Regions from separate parts of the Streptomyces sp. BBFR102 genome, predicted to be linked through region 1. Evidence: riboswitches for the same ligand, from Rfam matches in the RefSeq annotation. Region 1 holds a riboswitch; each other region holds the start of a gene.
The links. Region 1 has a riboswitch for cyclic di-AMP ahead of ACSLIC_RS21355 (M23 family metallopeptidase). Riboswitches for the same ligand answer to the same signal wherever they lie in the genome.
Positions count from the first base shown of each region.

Region 2: linked by a shared signal. The riboswitch ahead of ACSLIC_RS23425 (peptidoglycan DD-metalloendopeptidase family protein) and the one ahead of ACSLIC_RS21355 (M23 family metallopeptidase) in region 1 are both predicted to bind cyclic di-AMP.
Region 3: linked by a shared signal. The riboswitch ahead of ACSLIC_RS11950 (M23 family metallopeptidase) and the one ahead of ACSLIC_RS21355 (M23 family metallopeptidase) in region 1 are both predicted to bind cyclic di-AMP.

Region 1 covers NZ_CP195757.1:4,814,923-4,820,427, reverse strand. The annotation lists gene ACSLIC_RS21370 (bifunctional acetate--CoA ligase family protein/GNAT family N-acetyltransferase) at 1-626, opposite strand, end outside; gene ACSLIC_RS21365 (HPr family phosphocarrier protein) at 799-1,080, shown strand; gene ACSLIC_RS21360 (GntR family transcriptional regulator) at 1,621-2,295, opposite strand; gene ACSLIC_RS21355 (M23 family metallopeptidase) at 2,515-3,273, opposite strand; cyclic di-AMP (ydaO/yuaA leader) riboswitch at 3,287-3,441, opposite strand; gene ACSLIC_RS21350 (M16 family metallopeptidase) at 3,685-5,052, opposite strand; gene ACSLIC_RS21345 (M16 family metallopeptidase) at 5,069-5,505, opposite strand, start outside.
Region 2 covers NZ_CP195757.1:5,295,695-5,301,199, forward strand. The annotation lists gene ACSLIC_RS23415 (helix-turn-helix transcriptional regulator) at 1-804, opposite strand, end outside; gene ACSLIC_RS23420 (epoxide hydrolase family protein) at 868-2,025, shown strand; gene ACSLIC_RS23425 (peptidoglycan DD-metalloendopeptidase family protein) at 2,480-3,424, opposite strand; cyclic di-AMP (ydaO/yuaA leader) riboswitch at 3,426-3,606, opposite strand; partial or broken gene ACSLIC_RS23430 (SAM-dependent methyltransferase) at 4,016-4,468, opposite strand; gene ACSLIC_RS23435 (bifunctional phosphatase PAP2/diacylglycerol kinase family protein) at 4,497-5,505, opposite strand, start outside.
Region 3 covers NZ_CP195757.1:2,696,526-2,702,030, forward strand. The annotation lists gene ACSLIC_RS11945 (aldo/keto reductase) at 1-345, opposite strand, end outside; gene ACSLIC_RS11950 (M23 family metallopeptidase) at 669-1,736, opposite strand; cyclic di-AMP (ydaO/yuaA leader) riboswitch at 1,748-1,884, opposite strand; gene ACSLIC_RS11955 (PP2C family protein-serine/threonine phosphatase) at 2,143-3,315, opposite strand; tRNA gene ACSLIC_RS11960 (tRNA-Met) at 3,511-3,584, opposite strand; gene ACSLIC_RS11965 (TerD family protein) at 4,262-4,837, opposite strand; gene ACSLIC_RS11970 (ATP-dependent Clp protease ATP-binding subunit) at 5,196-5,505, shown strand, end outside.

The sequences.
Region 1 (5,505 bases):
AGCCGCTGGACCGAGCGGGCCTCGGCGCGCTGTTCGCGGGCGTGCTGCACGGCGAGCGAGCGGTCGGTGGGCTCCAGGCCGAACTCCAGGTGGACCACGCCGTCCTCGAAGCTGCGCTTCTGCTGGTACCCGGCGTCGGTGAAGACCTTGATCATCTTGGTGTTGGCGGGGAGCACGTCGGCGGTGAAGCGCCGGATGCCGCGCTCGCGGGCGACCGCCGCGAGGTGCTCCAGCAGGGCGGAGGCGACGCCGCGGCCCTGGTGGGCGTCCTGGACGAGGAAGGCGACCTCGGCCTCGTCGGCGGGGGCGGAGGCGGGCATGCCCCGGTCGTCGACGCGGTCGTAGCGGACGGTGGCGATGAACTCGCCGCCGACCGTGGCGGCCAGCCCCACGCGGTCGACGTGGTCGTGCCGGGTGAAGCGGCGGACGTCCTTGGCCGACAGGCGCGGGTACGGCGCGAAGAACCGGTAGTACTTCGACTCGTCCGAGACCTGCTCGTAGAAGCTCACCAGGCGGTCGGCGTCGTCGGCGGTGATGGGCCGGATGCGCGCGGTGCCGCCGTCGCGGAGCACCACGTCGGCCTCCCAGTGGTCGGGGTAGGCGTGCTGGTCCGACGGGGTGTCCATGGGAGCAGCGTACGGGTCGCCGGGTCCTCGGGCACGGGGCGGGCCGGGCCTTGTTCCGCGGGCCGCCGCGAGGTATTGGGGCGGCCCGTGTATGTCCCTGGCGGGGGCGTCCGGGGCGGTGTGCGAGTCTGGTCTAGACAATGTCGTCCGACTCGTGAAGGGCAGCTTCAACATGGCTGAGCGCCGCGTCCACGTCGGCTGGGCCGAGGGCCTGCACGCCCGTCCCGCCGCCATCTTCGTCCGGGCCGCCACCGCCTCCGGCATCCCGGTGACCATCGCCAAGCCGGACACCGCCCCGGTCAACGCCGCCTCGGTGCTGGCCGTCCTCGGCCTCGGCGTGCAGGGCGGCGAGGAGATCGTCCTCTCCGCCGACGCGGACGGCGCCGAGGCCGCCCTGGAGCGCCTGGCCAAGCTGGTGGCGGCGGGTCTGGACGAGCTTCCGGAGACCGTCTGATCCGGGGGTGCTCCCCGCCGCCCGGGGCGTGGACGGGCCCCGGTCCGTCCTTGCGCCGCCGGCGCTCGGCGACCTGCCCCCGGCTGCCCCTCCGCCCCGCCGGAACCGGAGACGCCCGTCCCGGACAGGGCCTTCCGTCGCGGCCGGGCCACCGCCCGCGCGAAGGAGCTGGAGGTACGGCTGCCGGCGAAGCTGACGCGGCGTCCGGCGGGGTCGGCTCCGCAGCGCCGCCGGACGGCCAGGTCGGCTCGTGCGGTCCGGGTGACCCGGCCCGGGCCGGGTCCTCGGGACGCTGGTCCCGCGTCGCCGCCGGCCGCCCTCGTCCGTCAGCGCGGGGCGTGCCGCCTTTCACGGACCAGCGCGGGCGGGGATTCACCAAGGCCCTGAGGGAATTCACGCACGTCGAATTCGCCCGCCGCCCCGTGCGCCGATATCGCGCACCACGGGCGAGGAAATTCCCCCGACCTTCCCTCCGGCCGGAACGCCTGGCACGGCGCGGCCAGGAATTCACTGCTCTTGCTCTTGTATACGGTGTTCTTGTTAATTCTGATCGCCCCGATTGTTGACGGCATGTTGCGAAGTCCTCACCCCGGTGGCGCGGAGGCGGTGGGCCGCCGCCGCGCGCTCGGCGTGCCGGGCGGTCAGGGCGCGCGCCCGCTCCGCGTCGCCGCGGGCCACCGCGTCGACGATGGCGCCGCGTTCGGCCCAGGACTCGACCGGGGCTGCGGGCGGGTCGATCGCGTACATCCAGGTGACCTTCTGGCGCAGCTGGGTCAGCAGGGCGGTGAGGCCGGGGCTGCCGGACGCCTGGGCGAGCGTCTCGTGGAACCAGGCACCCAGGGGCCGCAGCTCCTCACCCTCACCGAGCCTGGCGCGCTCCTGCCCCAACCTGACCAGGCCGCGCAGCACCTTCAGGTGGGCATCGGTGCGGCGCCGGGCGGCGCGGGCGGCGCCCAGCGGCTCCAGCAGCGTCCGGATCTCCAGCAGGTCGGCCGCCTCCCGCTCGGTCGGCTCGGCGACGCACGCCCCGGCGTGCCGGCGGGTGACGACGAATCCCTCGGCCTCCAGGGTGCGCAGCGCCTCGCGGACCGGGACGCGGGAGACGCCGTAACGGCGGGCGAGCCGCCCCTCGGTGAGGCGGGAGCCGCGCTCGTGCACACCGGAGACGATGTCCTCCCTGATCGCGGTGCATACCGATTGCGCGGGAATACCCATACCCATCCTCCGCCTGTGACCCGCGTGAGCGCGGTCGTCCTGTTCTCTTTCCTGACCCTACGGCAGAACGGATTCCTTTCCGACGGCACCAGGTGATCCGTGGATATCTTCTGGCCGGAAAGCAACAGCGGGGCGCAGACGTCCGGGTATACCGAAGGCCCCGGTCCGGGTAATCCGGAACCGGGGCCTTCGGGAAGAACAGGGCGCGCGAGGGGTGGGTCAGACGTCGACGCCGTGGCCGCGGAGGTAGGCCACGGGGTCCATGTCGGTGCCGTAGTCGGCGCCGGAGCGGGCCTCGAAGTGCAGGTGCGGCCCGGTGGAGTTGCCGGTGGAGCCGGAGACGGCGATCTGCTGGCCCGGGACGACGCTCTGGCCGACCGCGACGGTGGCCGACGCCAGGTGGCCGTACTGGGTGTAGGTGCCGTCGTGCATCTTGATGACGACCTCGTTGCCGTAGGCGCCGCCCCAGCCGGTCTCGACCACGGTACCCCCGCCGACGGCGCGGACCGCGCTGCCGGCGGGGGCGTGGAAGTCGACACCGGAGTGGCTGCCGGAGGACCAGAGGCTGCCGCCGGTCTGGTAGCCGGTGGAGACGTAGGAGCCCTCGACGGGGAGGACGTAGCGGTGGAGGCGCTCGCGTTCGGCGGCGCGGGCGGCCCGGACCTTCTCGGCCTTCCGCTTCGCCTCGGCGGCCTCCACCCGGGCGGCCTCGACGGCGGCCTGTTCGGCGGCGGCGGCCTCGGCGGCGAGACGCTGGGCGGCGGCCTGGTCGCCGATCCGGTCGGCGAGCCCGTGGCCGATCACGATGGCCTCGGTGAAGCCGGTGTGCGCGGGGGCCTCGGCGGCCGCGGCCGGGGAGGCGAGGGTGGTCGCCACGCCGGTGGTGGTGAGGGCGGCGACGCCGGCCAGGCCGGCCCCGGTGCGGGTGGCCCGGCGGCTGGGACGCCGGTGCTTCCCGGTGGGACGGGTGAACGCCATGGAGCGGCTGGTCCTTTCCTTCCTTCTCGCCTACCGGGTTAGCTGACGGGTTCGGAGCAGGAAGGTCTCCTACGAGCCCCTCGCGGGAGGCGCCCGATTCACCCCGTGGGACGGTGGGTCCCCGGTTCCCCGGGCTCGCGCCCTGCGGGGATTCGGCGATGACTGCCCGTTCGCCACGGATGCGGCGGGTGCTTCGGCCGGACAGCCGCAGAGACGTTAATCGGCAGTTCTGTCGCGCTACAAACCGAACGCCGCTTTTGTAGCACACACCACAGGGCAGAGGGGGTGTCACTCCCGCGAAACGGACATCAGGGTGGAGGCGTGGACATGACGGGAACCCCGGAATCCACTCGGGCTTCCGGGGTTCCCGCGCCGGGTCGGGCCTGTCGGCCCGGACCTGCTGAGCGGGCGTCAGCCCGTGACCACGCTGACCTCGCCGATACCGAGGGCGCGCACCGGCTCGGCGATCCGGGAGGCGTCGCCGACCAGGACGGTGACCAGCCGGTCGGCCGGGAAGGCGCTGACCACGGCGGCGGTCGCCTCGGTGGCGCCGGTCTCGGACATCATGCGGTACAGCCGCGCCTGGAAGTCGTCCGGCAGGTGCTGCTCGACCTGGTCGGCGAGGGTGGAGGCGACGGCGGCGGCCGTCTCGTACTTGAGCGGTGCCACGCCGACGAGGTTCTGGACGGCGGTGTCCAGCTCGGCGTCGGTCAGCCCTTCGGCGGCGAGGGTGCGCAGCACCTTCCAGAGGTCGTCCAGCGCCGGTCCGGTGGACTCGGTGTCGACGGAGCCGCTGATGGCGAGCATCGCCGCGCCCGTCCCCTCCGGGGTGGAGCGCAGCACCTGGCCGAAGGCCCGCACGCCGTAGGTGTAGCCCTTCTCCTCGCGCAGGACACGGTCCAGACGGGAGGTCAGGGTGCCGCCGAGGCTGTACGTGCCGAGCACCTGGGCGGGCCATACCCGGTCGTGCCGGTCGGGTCCGACGCGGCCGATGAGCAGCTGCGTCTGGACGGCGCCGGGACGGTCGACGATGACGACGCGGCCGGTGTCGTCGGCGGTGACCGGCGGGACCGGGTTGGGCTTGCCCGCGTCACCCTGCCAGGCGCCGAGGCTGCCGGCGAGCAGGGCGTCGAGGTCGGTGCCCTCCAGGTCGCCGACGACGACGGCGGTGGCGGTGGCCGGACGGACGTGCCGCTCGTAGAAGGCGCGGACGGCCGCCGCGTCGATCCGCTCGACGGTCTCCTCGGCGCCCTGGCGGGGCCGCGAGACGCGCGAGTCGACCGGGAAGAGCTGCCGGGACAGCTCCTTGGCGGCGCGGCGGGCCGGGTTGGCCTGCTCGTGCGGGATCTCGTCGAGGCGGTTGCGGACCAGCCGCTCGACCTCGGCCTCCTCGAAGGCCGGGGCGCGCAGCGCGTCGGCGAGCAGCCCGAGCGCCTTCTCCAGCCGGGAGACCGGGACCTCCAGGGAGAGCCGGACGCCGGGGTGGTCGGCGAAGGCGTCGAGGGTGGCGCCGCACCGCTCCAGCTCGGCGGCGAACTCCTCGGCGCTGTGCCGGTCGGTGCCTTCGCTGAAGGCGCGGGCCATGATGGTGGCGAGGCCGTCGAGCCCCTCCGGCTCGGTGTCGAGCGGGCTGTCGAGCAGCACCTCGACGGCGACCACCTGCTGGCCGGGCCGGTGGCAGCGCAGCACCGTCAGGCCGTTGTCCAGCGTGGTGCGCTCGGGGGCCGGGAAGGCCCACGGGCGGGGCGCTCCCCCGGCCGGCTGCGGGTGGAGATCCATGGCGGGGGTGATGACGTCACTCACTGGCTGCGGCCTCCTCGCCGGTCGCGGCGTCGGTGTTGTCGGCGTGCTCGGCTTCCTCGGGGGTCAGCGGCTCGTAGACGAGGACCGCGCGGTTGTCCGGGCGCAGGCGCTCGGCGGCGGCCTCGCGGACCTCGTCGGCGGTGACGTCCAGCACGCGGCCGACGGCGCTGAGGGCGAGCTGCGGGTCGCCGAAGAGGACGGCGTACCGGCAGAGTTCGTCGGCGCGGCCGGCCACCGTGCCGAGCCGGTCGAGCCATTCGCGCTCCAGCTGGGCCTGGGCGCGCTCCATCTCCTCGGCGGTCGGGCCCTCGGCGGCGAAGCGGGCCAGCTCGTCGTCGACGGCGGACTCGATGGCGGGGATCTCGACGTCCCCCGACGCCTTGACGTCCAGCCAGCCGAGCGAGGGCGCGCCGGCCAGCCGCAGCAGGC
Region 2 (5,505 bases), 480 kb from region 1:
GGACTGCGCGTCGCGTGGCTCGATGGTCGCCGCGGCGGCGGGCATGCGCTCTTGTACCCGGGCTGCCGGGGCGTGGACGGTGACGCGTGCCTGGTGGCGGTAGGGGGCGGTGGACAAGGCGCGGGAGGCGTAGTCGGCGAGGTCGGGAGCGGGGGCCTGACGGGGCGTGAAGCGGGGGCCGTTGGGGGTACGCAGGGTCAGACGGTCGACGCGGAAGGTGCGCCAGTCGGCGCGCGCGGTGTCGTAGGCGAGGAGGTACCAGCGGTGCCCGGAGAACACCAGGCGGTGCGGCTCGGCCTCGCGGCGGGTTCCGGTGGCGTCATGGGCGCGGTAGTGGAAGCGCAGGGTCTCGTGGTCCCGGCAGGCCGCCGCGATCGCCGTCAGGGTGTCCGGCGCGACCGTCGGCCCGGCCTGCGCCAGTGGCACCGTCACCGACTGGAGCGCGTGCACACGGTGCCGGAGACGGGACGGCAGGACGCCTTCGAGCTTGGCCAGTGCGCGTACGGAGGACTCGGCGATCCCGGCAACGGTTCCGCCCGCGGCCGTACGCAGGCCCACGGCGACCGCCACCGCTTCCTCGTCGTCGAGCAGCAGCGGCGGTAGTCGCGTCCCGGCGCCGAGCCGGTAGCCGGCTGTCCCGGCACTGGAGTGCACGGGGTAGCCCAGTGTGCGCAGCCGGTCAACGTCCCGGCGCACCGTACGTGGTGTCACGCCGAGCCGTTCGGCGAGTTCCGTGCCGGACCAGTCGCGGTGGCTCTGGAGGAGGGACAGCAGTGTCAGAAGGCGCGCCGAGGTTTCCCGCATGACGGGCAGTCTCCCTCGCACCTAGGACCGTATCTGTCCTGACCCGCCCGTAGCGTTCTTCCCATGAACAGCCTGGCGAGCACCGACCCCTCCATCCGCCCCTTCCGCATCGACATCCCGCAGGCCGATCTGGATGACCTGTGCGAGCGGTTGGCGCGCACCCGCTGGCCCGACGAACTCTCCGGCGTCGGCTGGTCCTACGGCGTCCCGGTCACCTACGCGAGGGAACTCGCCGAGTACTGGCGCTCCGGCTTCGACTGGCGCGCGCAGGAGGCCGCGCTCAACCGGTTCGACCAGTTCACCACCGAGATCGACGGGCAGCACGTCCACTTCCTGCACGTGAGGTCCCCCGAGCCCGACGCACTGCCGTTGATCATCACGCACGGCTGGCCGGGCTCGATCGCCGAGTTCATGAAGATCATGGGCCCGCTCACCGACCCGCGGGCCCATGGCGGCGATCCCGCCGACGCGTTCCACGTCGTCGCTCCGTCCATCCCGGGGTTCGGGTTCTCCGGGCCGACCACCCAGCCGGGCTGGGATCTGCACCGGGTCGCGCGAGCCTGGGCGGAGCTGATGCGGCGCCTGGGCTACGAACGTTATGGCGCCCAGGGCGGCGACAGCGGTGCCGTGATCTCGCCCGAACTCGGCCGTGTCGCCCCCGGGAACGTCGCCGGGGTGCACGTCAACGGCGGACTGGGCTTTCCGACCGGCGACCCGGCGGAGTCCGACGGATTGTCGCCGGTAGAGCTGGAGCGGCTCGGGCAGTACCAGGACCAGGACGGCAGCGGCTATGCGATCATCCAGGCCACCCGTCCGCAGACCGTCGCGTTCGGCCTGACCGACTCGCCGGCCGCACAGCTGGCGTGGATCGCGGAGAAGTTCAAGGAGTGGACCGACCCCGCCCGCGAGCTTCCCGAGGAAGCTGTCGACCGGGACCAGTTGCTCACCGACGTGAGCATCTACTGGCTGACCGGCACCGCCGCCTCCTCGGCCCGGCTGTACAAGGAGAGCGCGAAGTCCTGGGGCTCGGCCGTCTCCGCGTCCCCGGTGCCCCACGGCGTCGCTGTCTTCCCCGGGGACCCCGGAGTGCGTCGTATCGCCGAACGAGAGCACAACGTGACGCACTGGTCGGAGTTCGACCGCGGCGGCCACTTCCCCGCGATGGAGGCCCCCGACCTGCTCCTCGATGACATCCGGGCGTTCTTCCGGACGGTCCGCTGAACCGCCACCGCCCGAGGAGCCGGAGATCTGCCGCCCTCGCCTGAAGCGTGGTGCAGAAGGCCGGGAGCGGAGCGCTCCCCTTGCGGTCGAGGGCTGGACCGGTACGGGCGGGAGACCTTCACCGCGTTGCGGACGGGCCAGTTCAGGCAGTTGCGAGGAACTGGCCGCCTGACGGTCCCCGCGCCCTTCCTGCTCGGGGAGCGCGGCGCCCCGCGCGACACGCGGGAGGTGGCCGCACGCGTCGGCGCGCTGGTGGGCCGTGCCGAGGTGGAGATCGTGCCCGGCGCGGGCCACGCGCTGCCGACGGGCCGGCCCGCTCCGGTCGTTGATCCTCGGGACGGCCGGGCGGTAGCGACCGGCGGCACGCGCGCGGCCGGGGGCCGGGCCGGGGCGGTGTGCCCCGGTCCGGCCCCCGGCCGGCGGTGAGGAGAGGACCCGGCGGTGCCGGGAGGTGTCAGACGGAGACGCCGTGACCGCGCAGGTAGGCCAGCGGGTCGATGTCCGAGCCGTAGCCCGGGCCGGTGCGGACCTCGAAGTGGAGGTGCGGTCCGGTGGAGTTGCCGGTCGATCCGGAGAGGCCGATCTGCTGGCCGGCCGAGACGGTCTGGCCGGACGAGACCGAGAGCGACGACATGTGGGCGTACTGGGAGTACTTGCCGTCGGCGTGCTTGATGACGACCTCGTTGCCGTACGAGCCGCTCCAGCCGGCGGAGACGACGGTGCCCGCGCCGACGGCCTTGACGGAGGTGCCCGAGGAGGCGGAGAAGTCGACACCGGTGTGGTAACCGGAGGACCAGCTGCCGCCGGAGGCGCGGTAGGCGGTGGACGGGGAGGAGTCGACCGGGCGGACCCAGCCGGTGGAGGCGGCGGGCTGCTCGGCCTGCTCGGCCTGCGGCTTCGCCGGGGCGGCCGGCTGCGGCGCCGTCTCGGTCTTCTTCGCGGTGGAGGCGCTGGTGTCGGCCTTGGGCGCGGCCTGCTTCGGCGCGCTCTGCGGCTTGGCCGGGGCGGACTTCGGGGCCTCGGCGACGGTGCCGTCCACCGAGAGCTTCATGCCCGGGAGGATGAGGTCCGGGTTCGAGCCGACGACCTTGCGGTTGTCCTGGTAGAGCTGCTCCCAGCCACCGTCGACGTGCTGTGCGGCGGCGATCTTGGCCAGGTAGTCGCCGACGACGACCTCGTAGGTCTTGGTGTCGGCGGAGGCGTTCTTCGGCGCCTGCTGCTGAGCTGCGGCGACGGCCTGCTGGACGGCGACGGACTCCGGCGCCGACTTCTCGGCGGCCTGTGCGTGGGCGGCGCCCATCAGCGGCAGGGCCAGGGCGGCGCTGCCCGAGCCGGCGACGGCCAGCGTGCGGGCTATGCGCATGGTCCTGGTACGGCGGTGCTTCCCCTTGGCGGGCATGAAGGTTCCTCTCCGGCGCCTGCGAGGTGAGCTGTCGGGTTCGGGCTGGAGCTGCCCGGCCGCGCCGTGTGGCGCGGCTTCACCCCTAGCCGGGGGGCCGGTGGCGTGCGCGGTGCGCTGCTCCGGTTCCGGCGGCTTACCTGGGTCCCCCGCTCCTGCCGTGGAAGGGTCGATGTGGGATACCGGACGGCGGCAGGATTAGGCGGTCCATCCGGAATGACGGTGACCGTAGACGAGCCGGGCTCCCGGGAACAAGCAGCGTCGGCGCCCTGGAAGTCGCTTTCTTGATCCTTTGTTCCGGAGGTGGTCACCCTCCGTAGATTCGTGATCTTTCCGGGCGTGGCGGGTGCTGCGCCCCGGCCGGTGGTGGCTGCCACGGACCGTGACCGCTATGACGCTGCTCACGAGGCGGGCTCAACGGCGCCCGGCGTGGCGGCAATTGGCGCATATGGGGGTGGATGCCCTATATGTCCGTAAGGAGGGGTGTCGGTCGGCAGGGTGGGTAGGCCGGATGGGGCGCGGCGCCCGCCCCGCACGAGGGTGACGCTGTGTCACCCCGGCCGGGTGTGGACTCGCGGCCCGCTCCGCTCGGGCGCGGCAGAGCAGCTCCCCGTGGAGCACCGCGGACCAGCTGTCGGGGGCCGCCGCCCACCGACGCCAGGCCGCCGCGATCCGCTCCAGTCCGGCCTGGTCCGCCTCCCCGAGGCCGACCGCCCGCGTCGCGTACCCGGAGGCCGTCGCCCGGTCCGCCCCACCAGGCCCGCTCCGCCTCGTCGGCGTAGCACCAGGCGGAGGCGGCCGCCGTGAGGCCGTTGAACCCGGCCTCACGCGCCCACGCCCGCAGCCGCCGGCCCGCGACCCGCTCGCCCGCGCCACGGACCGGTACGGCTCCAGCCACGCGTCGAGTCCGGGGCGCGCCGGGTGCCAGGTCGTCGCCGCGCAGTCCGCGTTGCGCACGGCGACCAGGCGCCCGGCGCACACCCGGCGCATCTCGCGCGGGGCGCCCACCGGATCGCCGGGGTGCTGCGGCAGCCGGTGGGCGTGGGCGCCTCCCGTGCGCGGGGTCGCCGGATCAGAGCGACAGCGGCCGGTACACCCGCAGTCCCTCGTGGAGCTTGTCCAGCTCCAGGCTCGGACCCGCGTCGCTCACCTCGCCGTCGAAGGCGAGCGGCGTTCCCGGGCTGATCCCGCCGATCCGCAGCCGCTGCACCCGCACCGCCGCGTGGAACGGCGAGCGGGACAGCGGGCCCGCCAGCGCCGCGGCCACGAGCCGGAACCCCGGCCCGCGCCCGCCGTGCACCGCGCGGACGTCCAGCAGGCCGTCGGCCAGATCCACCCGTCGCCCGCCCGTCAGCCCCATCCGGCGGTAGGTGCAGTTGCCCGCGAACAGCAGCCACAGCGGGCGCCGCTCACCCTGGACCACCGCCTCCAGCGGATGGTCCCGGCGCCGCACCCGCACCGCCGCCACCACGTCCGCGAGCCGCCCGCCGACCCGGCCCGACCAGCGCTCCCGCTCCCGGACCAGCTCCGGGTAGACCCCCAGACTGAAGGTGTTGAGGAAGTGCCCGGTCCGCTCGCCGGAACGGAAGCGGCCCACGTCCACCGCGACCGCGTCGCCCGCCTCCACCGCCCGGCACAGCTCCTTCGGGTCCTCCATCCCGAGGTCGTACGCGAAGTGGTTGAGGGTGCCGCCCGGCAGCACCGCCAGCGGCAGCCCGTGCCGCAGAGCCACCCCGGCCGCCGCGTTGACCGAACCGTCGCCGCCGCAGATGCCGAGGGCCAGCGCACCTTCCGCCGCCTTCTCCAGCTCCGCCACCAGCCCCTCGCCCTCGCACTCCACCACCTCGGCCTCCGGCAGCAGCTCCCGCAGCACCCGCGCCTTGTCGGGGGTGCCGGCGCCCTGGTTCACCACCATGACCAGGCCGTGGCCCCGGGGCAGCGCCGGTACGTCCACCAGCGGGCGCCCGGGGGAGGGGAGCTGGTCCCGGGTCGGCGCCAGGCCGCGTACGGCGAAGGCGGCACCCGCGCCCAGTGCCGCCCCGGCCAGCACGTCACCGGGGTAGTGCGCACCGGTGTGGACG
Region 3 (5,505 bases), 2.1 Mb from region 1:
GCCGAGCCGCCGGAGCGACTCCTCGGCCGCCGCCTTCACGTTGGCGGCGGAGAGCCCCTTGAACTGGGGGTGGCCGCCGACCTTGGTGGCCACGACGATCTCGTCACGGTGGCCACGGGAGGCGAGCCACTTGCCGATCACGGCCTCGGACTCACCGCCCTTGTTCCCCGGCACCCAGGAGGAGTACGTGTCCGCGCTGTCGAGGAAGTTGCCGCCCGCGGCGGCGTAGGCGTCGAGGACGGCGAAGGACTGCGCCTCGTCCGCGGTCCAGCCGAAGACGTTGCCGCCGAGGGCCAGCGGAAAGACGTCGAGATCAGAGTTGCCGAGAGGACGGAGAGAGGTCATGGGGAGATCAACAAACGAGCCGGTCCGCCCATTCCTGGTGCAGCCGCATCCGGAGGGGACGCGCGGGTGGTGTGGAGACGAACAGGTCCGGCGGCCCTGACGTCGGGGGGTAGCCGTCAGGACCGCCGGAGTTCAGCCCGGCCGCTGCGGGACGCGGTCGCCCCGCAGCGGCCGGTGAGTCACGCAGAAGGAGCGCAGGAGACGCGGGAAGGGACCAGCTCGGAGGATGTGGACACACCGGCTGTGAACCGTGCCGGGGTGAAGCGACAGGCGGGCGCCCGTGCCCCGTTCAGACCTCGGGGAGGCGCCCGCCCGTCGGCACGTCAGATGTTGAGGCCCTTGCTCCGCAGCCAGCTGAGCGGGTCGACGCCGTCGCCGCCGCCCGGGTGGATCTCCAGATGGAGGTGGGGCCCGGTGACGTTGCCGGTGGCGCCGACGCGGCCGATCACGTCGCCGGTGGTGACCTTCTGACCGGCGCTGACCGACATCGACGACTGGTGGGAGTACCAGAGTTCGGTGCCGTCCTCCAGCTCCAGGATGGTCCGGTAGCCGTACGATCCGGCCCAGCCCGCTTCCTTGATGGTGCCGGAGTGGATCGCCTTCAGCGGGGTCCCGGTGGGAGCGGCGAAGTCGAGTCCGGTGTGGTAGCCGGAGGACCACATGGTGCCGCTCTGGCCGTAGGTCGAGGTCAGGGTGTACGAGGTGGTGGGGAGCGAGAAGCTGGCGGCGAGCTTGGCGAGGCGCTCGGCCTCCTCCTTCTTCCGCTTCTTCTCGGCCTTCTCCCGCTCCGCCTCGGCCAGCTTCTTCTCGGCGGCCTCCTGGACCTTCGCGGCCTCAGCGGCGGCCTGCGCGGCGGCGGCCTGCTCGGCGGCGTGGGCCGCGCTCTGGTCGGCCTGGTCCTGCTGGTGCTCGGCCTGCTGGATGATGCGGGCCCGCAGCGCCTCGCCGGCATCGGTGGTGCCCTGCTCGACGTCGGCGACGGTGACTCCGGCGCCGGTGAGCGGGCTGGCCGCCACCTGCGTGTCGGACTCCGCGTCGGAGCCCAGCAGCGTGCCGACGCCCGGCAGCGAGTCGACCTCGGGGAGGGACGCCTTGACGGACGAGAGGTCGGGGAGGGAGATGGAGACGGGGGGCTTCTCCTTGGCGGTGGCGATACCGCCGGCGCCCACCGCGGCGATCACGCCGACACCGAGGACGGTGGAGGAGCGGGCCAGGCCGCCGCCGCGCTGCTTCGCGACACGGTGTCGGCCACGGACGGGGCGGATGGACTCCTCGGTGGGATTCCATTCCTCCCAGGGCCCCCCGGCGGGTCCGTAGGCCGTGGGACCGGTGACCGGTTCCTCGTCGTTCGGCACGAACAGGGCCTCAGGGGCAGGACGGTTCGACGCCACGCGGGCGCTCTCCTTTCCTTCCTTCTCGCCTACCGGGTTAGCTGACGGGTTCGGAGCAGGAAGGTCTCCTACGGGCGCCTCGAAAGGCGTCCGATTCACCCCAAGGAGTGGTTCCCCGGTTCCCTACGGGATTCGGCGCGTGCGCGCGGAGCCGTCTCGGGTGACGGCCGGGACAACCGCGCTGCGTTATCGAACGTTAATAGACACCCACCCCGGATTCCAAGCTGTTCCAGGTGATCGTTGGACTCCGGGGCCTGGACGTACCGGGGCACCGGGGGGCGGAGTCGGGCGAGTTGACTGCCCCGAACCACCGCATCCACACCTGACGGTGTGTCAGTTGTTATGCGGGGAGCGTCCGTTCACTCACTCTCGGTGACCTGCCCGGCGACGTGCCGCGGCGGGCGCCTCAGGGCCGCCGGAGCGCGAGCAGCGCCATGTCGTCCTGCGGACCGCCGCCGGTGTGCGCGCCGACCTCCCGGGAGAGGGCCTCCAGGAGATGGCCGGGCGTCTCGAAGCGACGGCCCGTCAGCCGTGTCACCGGGTCGTAGAAGACTCCGCGCCCATCCCGCGCCTCCGTCAGGCCGTCGGTGAAGAGCAGCAGGGTGGCGCCGGGCGGGAACGGCACCGCGTCCGAACGGTCCGGCCAGACCCCGAGATCGCCCATACCGAGCGGCAGCGCCGGCTGGGTCGGCACCAGGGCCCGTACGTTTCCGTCGCCGTGGAGCACCAGCGGCTCAGGGTGGCCCCGGTTGACCGTGCGGACGACCGACTGCCCGGGCGGGATCTCCGCCAGCAGCGCGGTGGTGAACCCCTCGAACTGGTCCAGCCCCTCCCGCCGCACCCCCTCGCGGGCGAGGGCGCGTTCGAGCCGCTGGGCGACCCTCTCCAGGCTCGGCTCCTGCTCGGCGGCCTCCCGGAACGCGCCGATCACCACGGCGACCGCCTCCACCGCGCCGAGCCCCTTGCCGCGTACGTCGCCGACGAGCGACCGCACCCCGTACGGAGTCTCCTGCACGGCGTAGAGGTCGCCGCCGATGAGCGCGTCGGCCTGGGCCGCCTCGTAGCGGGCGGCGACGTCGAAGCCGCCGATGCGTTCGGCGGGGATGGGCAGCACGGCGCGCTGGGCGGCCTCGGCGATGTTGCGCGCACTGGCGAGTTCCTCTCCGCTGCGGATGACCAGGCGGTTGCTGAGCACCGCGAGGAGGGCGCAGGTCAGGATGGTGAGCAGCTCGGTGGTCGAGACCACCCCGCCCAGGGTCGCGGTCTGCCACTGGAGCAGGCCCACGACGCCCAGCGCGGCGCCCCCGGTCAGCAAGGTGCCGAAGAGCGAGAAGAACGGCGCGGCGATCAGCGGCGCCGCGGCGTAGAGCGGGCTGGCGCTGAAACGCGGCGGCGTGGCCTCGTCGAAGACGATCCCCGCGACGATCAGCGCCGCGGGCAGCAGCCGCACCAGCATTCGGGACCTGCTCCTCGTGCGGCCGTCGCCGAGAAGACCCCGGCGGGCCGCGCCCCGCTCGGCGGGAGGTGCCTCGGCGGCCGGGCGGCCCGTCTCCTTCTCCGCTTCGCCGCGTTTCCCCACCAGCCTGTCTCCTGATTTATCGGCCGGCCCCCGGTCGGCCCGGCCCGGACACGCACGCTCCCGCGCCGGCGCTTCCCCCCATGCTTCCGCCGGCCCCGTGCAACGGCGACCGGACAGCGCCGAACGAGTACCGGGACCACGCACACACGACGAAGGCCCGGACTCCTCGAAAGGAATCCGGGCCTTGGCCTTCAGTAGCGGGGACAGGATTTGAACCTGCGACCTCTGGGTTATGAGCCCAGCGAGCTACCGAGCTGCTCCACCCCGCGTCGGTAAGACCAACTGTACGCCATCTGGGAGGCCCCTCGCGCCACCCCTCGCTCCGGGCTCCCCGGGCCCGCCGCCATCCGGCGACGACAGCACGGACGGCCGGACGGCAGCGGGCCGCCCGGCCGGTCCGCCGCCGGCGTCCGCCTGCGGCCCGGGCAAGGGCGGTCACGGCCAGCGCGATCTGGCTTCCCCGTTCGGCCCAGCCGACGCCCCTGATCCCGGCGAGACCGGACCGGCCGGAGACGAAGACGCCGATGTGCATCCCCCACGATGCCGACGACGGTCAGCGGCAGCCGACACGCTGGCGGCCGGGGACGACCACGCGCCCCAGGACTCCGATGGCGACGCCGGTGCCGATCGCACCGATGGGCCCGCCATTCCTGTGGGCCACGCCGCTCGTTTCCGCCGTGCCGAGCCTGGCGGACCGTTGGCGAGCATGTCCCCCGCGCCGCGACGGGCCAGTCCCGCACCGGCCGGAATCAGGCGATCCGCGGCCTCGCCGGACTCTGGGTGGTGCGCGCAGGGCGCGTGGGACACCGGGCGTACGCCTCTCGCAGCCACGGCAACACCCCTCCCCGCGCCCACCAGGAGCACGGAGAAGGGGTCGCGGAGAGCCCGTCGCCCGCCCGGGGGATTGGGTTGCCGGCCGGGCGACGGGTGTTCGGGGGGGGGTGGGTCAGACGTTGACGCCGAAGTCCTGGGCGATCCCGGCCAGGCCCGAGGCGTATCCCTGGCCGACCGCGCGGAACTTCCACTCGGCGCCGTGCCGGTAGAGCTCGCCGAAGACCATGGCGGTTTCGGTGGAGGCGTCCTCCGTCAGGTCGTACCGCGCGATCTCGGCGCCGCCCGCCTGGTTCACCACGCGGATGAAGGCGTTCCGGACCTGGCCGAAGCTCTGACCGCGGGACTCCGCTTCGTGGATGGAGACGGGGAAGACGATGCGGGTGACCTGCGGCGGGACCGCCGCGAGGTCGACCTTCACGGCCTCGTCGTCGCCGTCACCCTCGCCGGTGAGGTTGTCACCGGTGTGCTCGACGGAGCCGTCGGGGCTGGTCAGGTTGTTGTAGAAGACGAAGTGCCGGTCGGAGACGACCTTGCCGGACTCGTCGCAGAGCAGGGCGCTGGCGTCCAGGTCGTAGTCGTTGCCGGTCGTCGTGCGGACGTCCCAGCCGAGCCCGACAAGGACCGCGGTCAGCCCGGGAGCTTCCTTGCTGAGAGAGACATTGCCGCCCTTGGCCAGGGAAACGCCCATGGTCTTCTCCTTCTGCGGTTCGTCCTGCGTGCTGGTGCCGGGTCCCGCACCGCGGCGCCGTACTGCCCCGGGTGCGGGCGGGGAGCGGCGGCCGGACCGGAGGGCCGGCCGCGTGTCGTCGTACGACTCGCAGCCGCCACGCCTGCGCCGGGCGCCGTGGGTGGCGGCGCCGACGCCGTCGAATCTACCTCATCTCTACACGCATGTAGAAGCAGTCCCGGGTGCCCTCGCCTTCCTGCCGCGGCCCGCACGTCCTCTCTGCCCAACAGGCGCATCCCGTCACCCTTTGTTCTAGTGGGAAAAGTCGCCAATCGACGGAAGAGCCATCAGCCAGCGAACCTCCGCGGAGGCACCCACCATGTCGTTGTCGTCCTTCGGGTCCTTCGGGGGCCCGGGCCCCGACCCCTTCTCCGATCTGCTGAACCGCTTCTTCGGGATGACTCCCGGCGCCTCCCCGCCCGCCGTCCAGCGGGTCCCCATCGGCCGGCTGCTCACCGATTCGGCCCGTGACCTGCTCGGCCGCGCCACCGCCAAGGCCGAGGAGGACGGCTCCGAGGACCTCGACACGGAGCACCTGCTGTGGGCGTGCACCCAGGTCGAGCCCTCCCGCTCGCTGCTGGCGCGGGCCGGCGTCGACCCGGACAAGCTCGCGACCGCCGTCGCGCAGG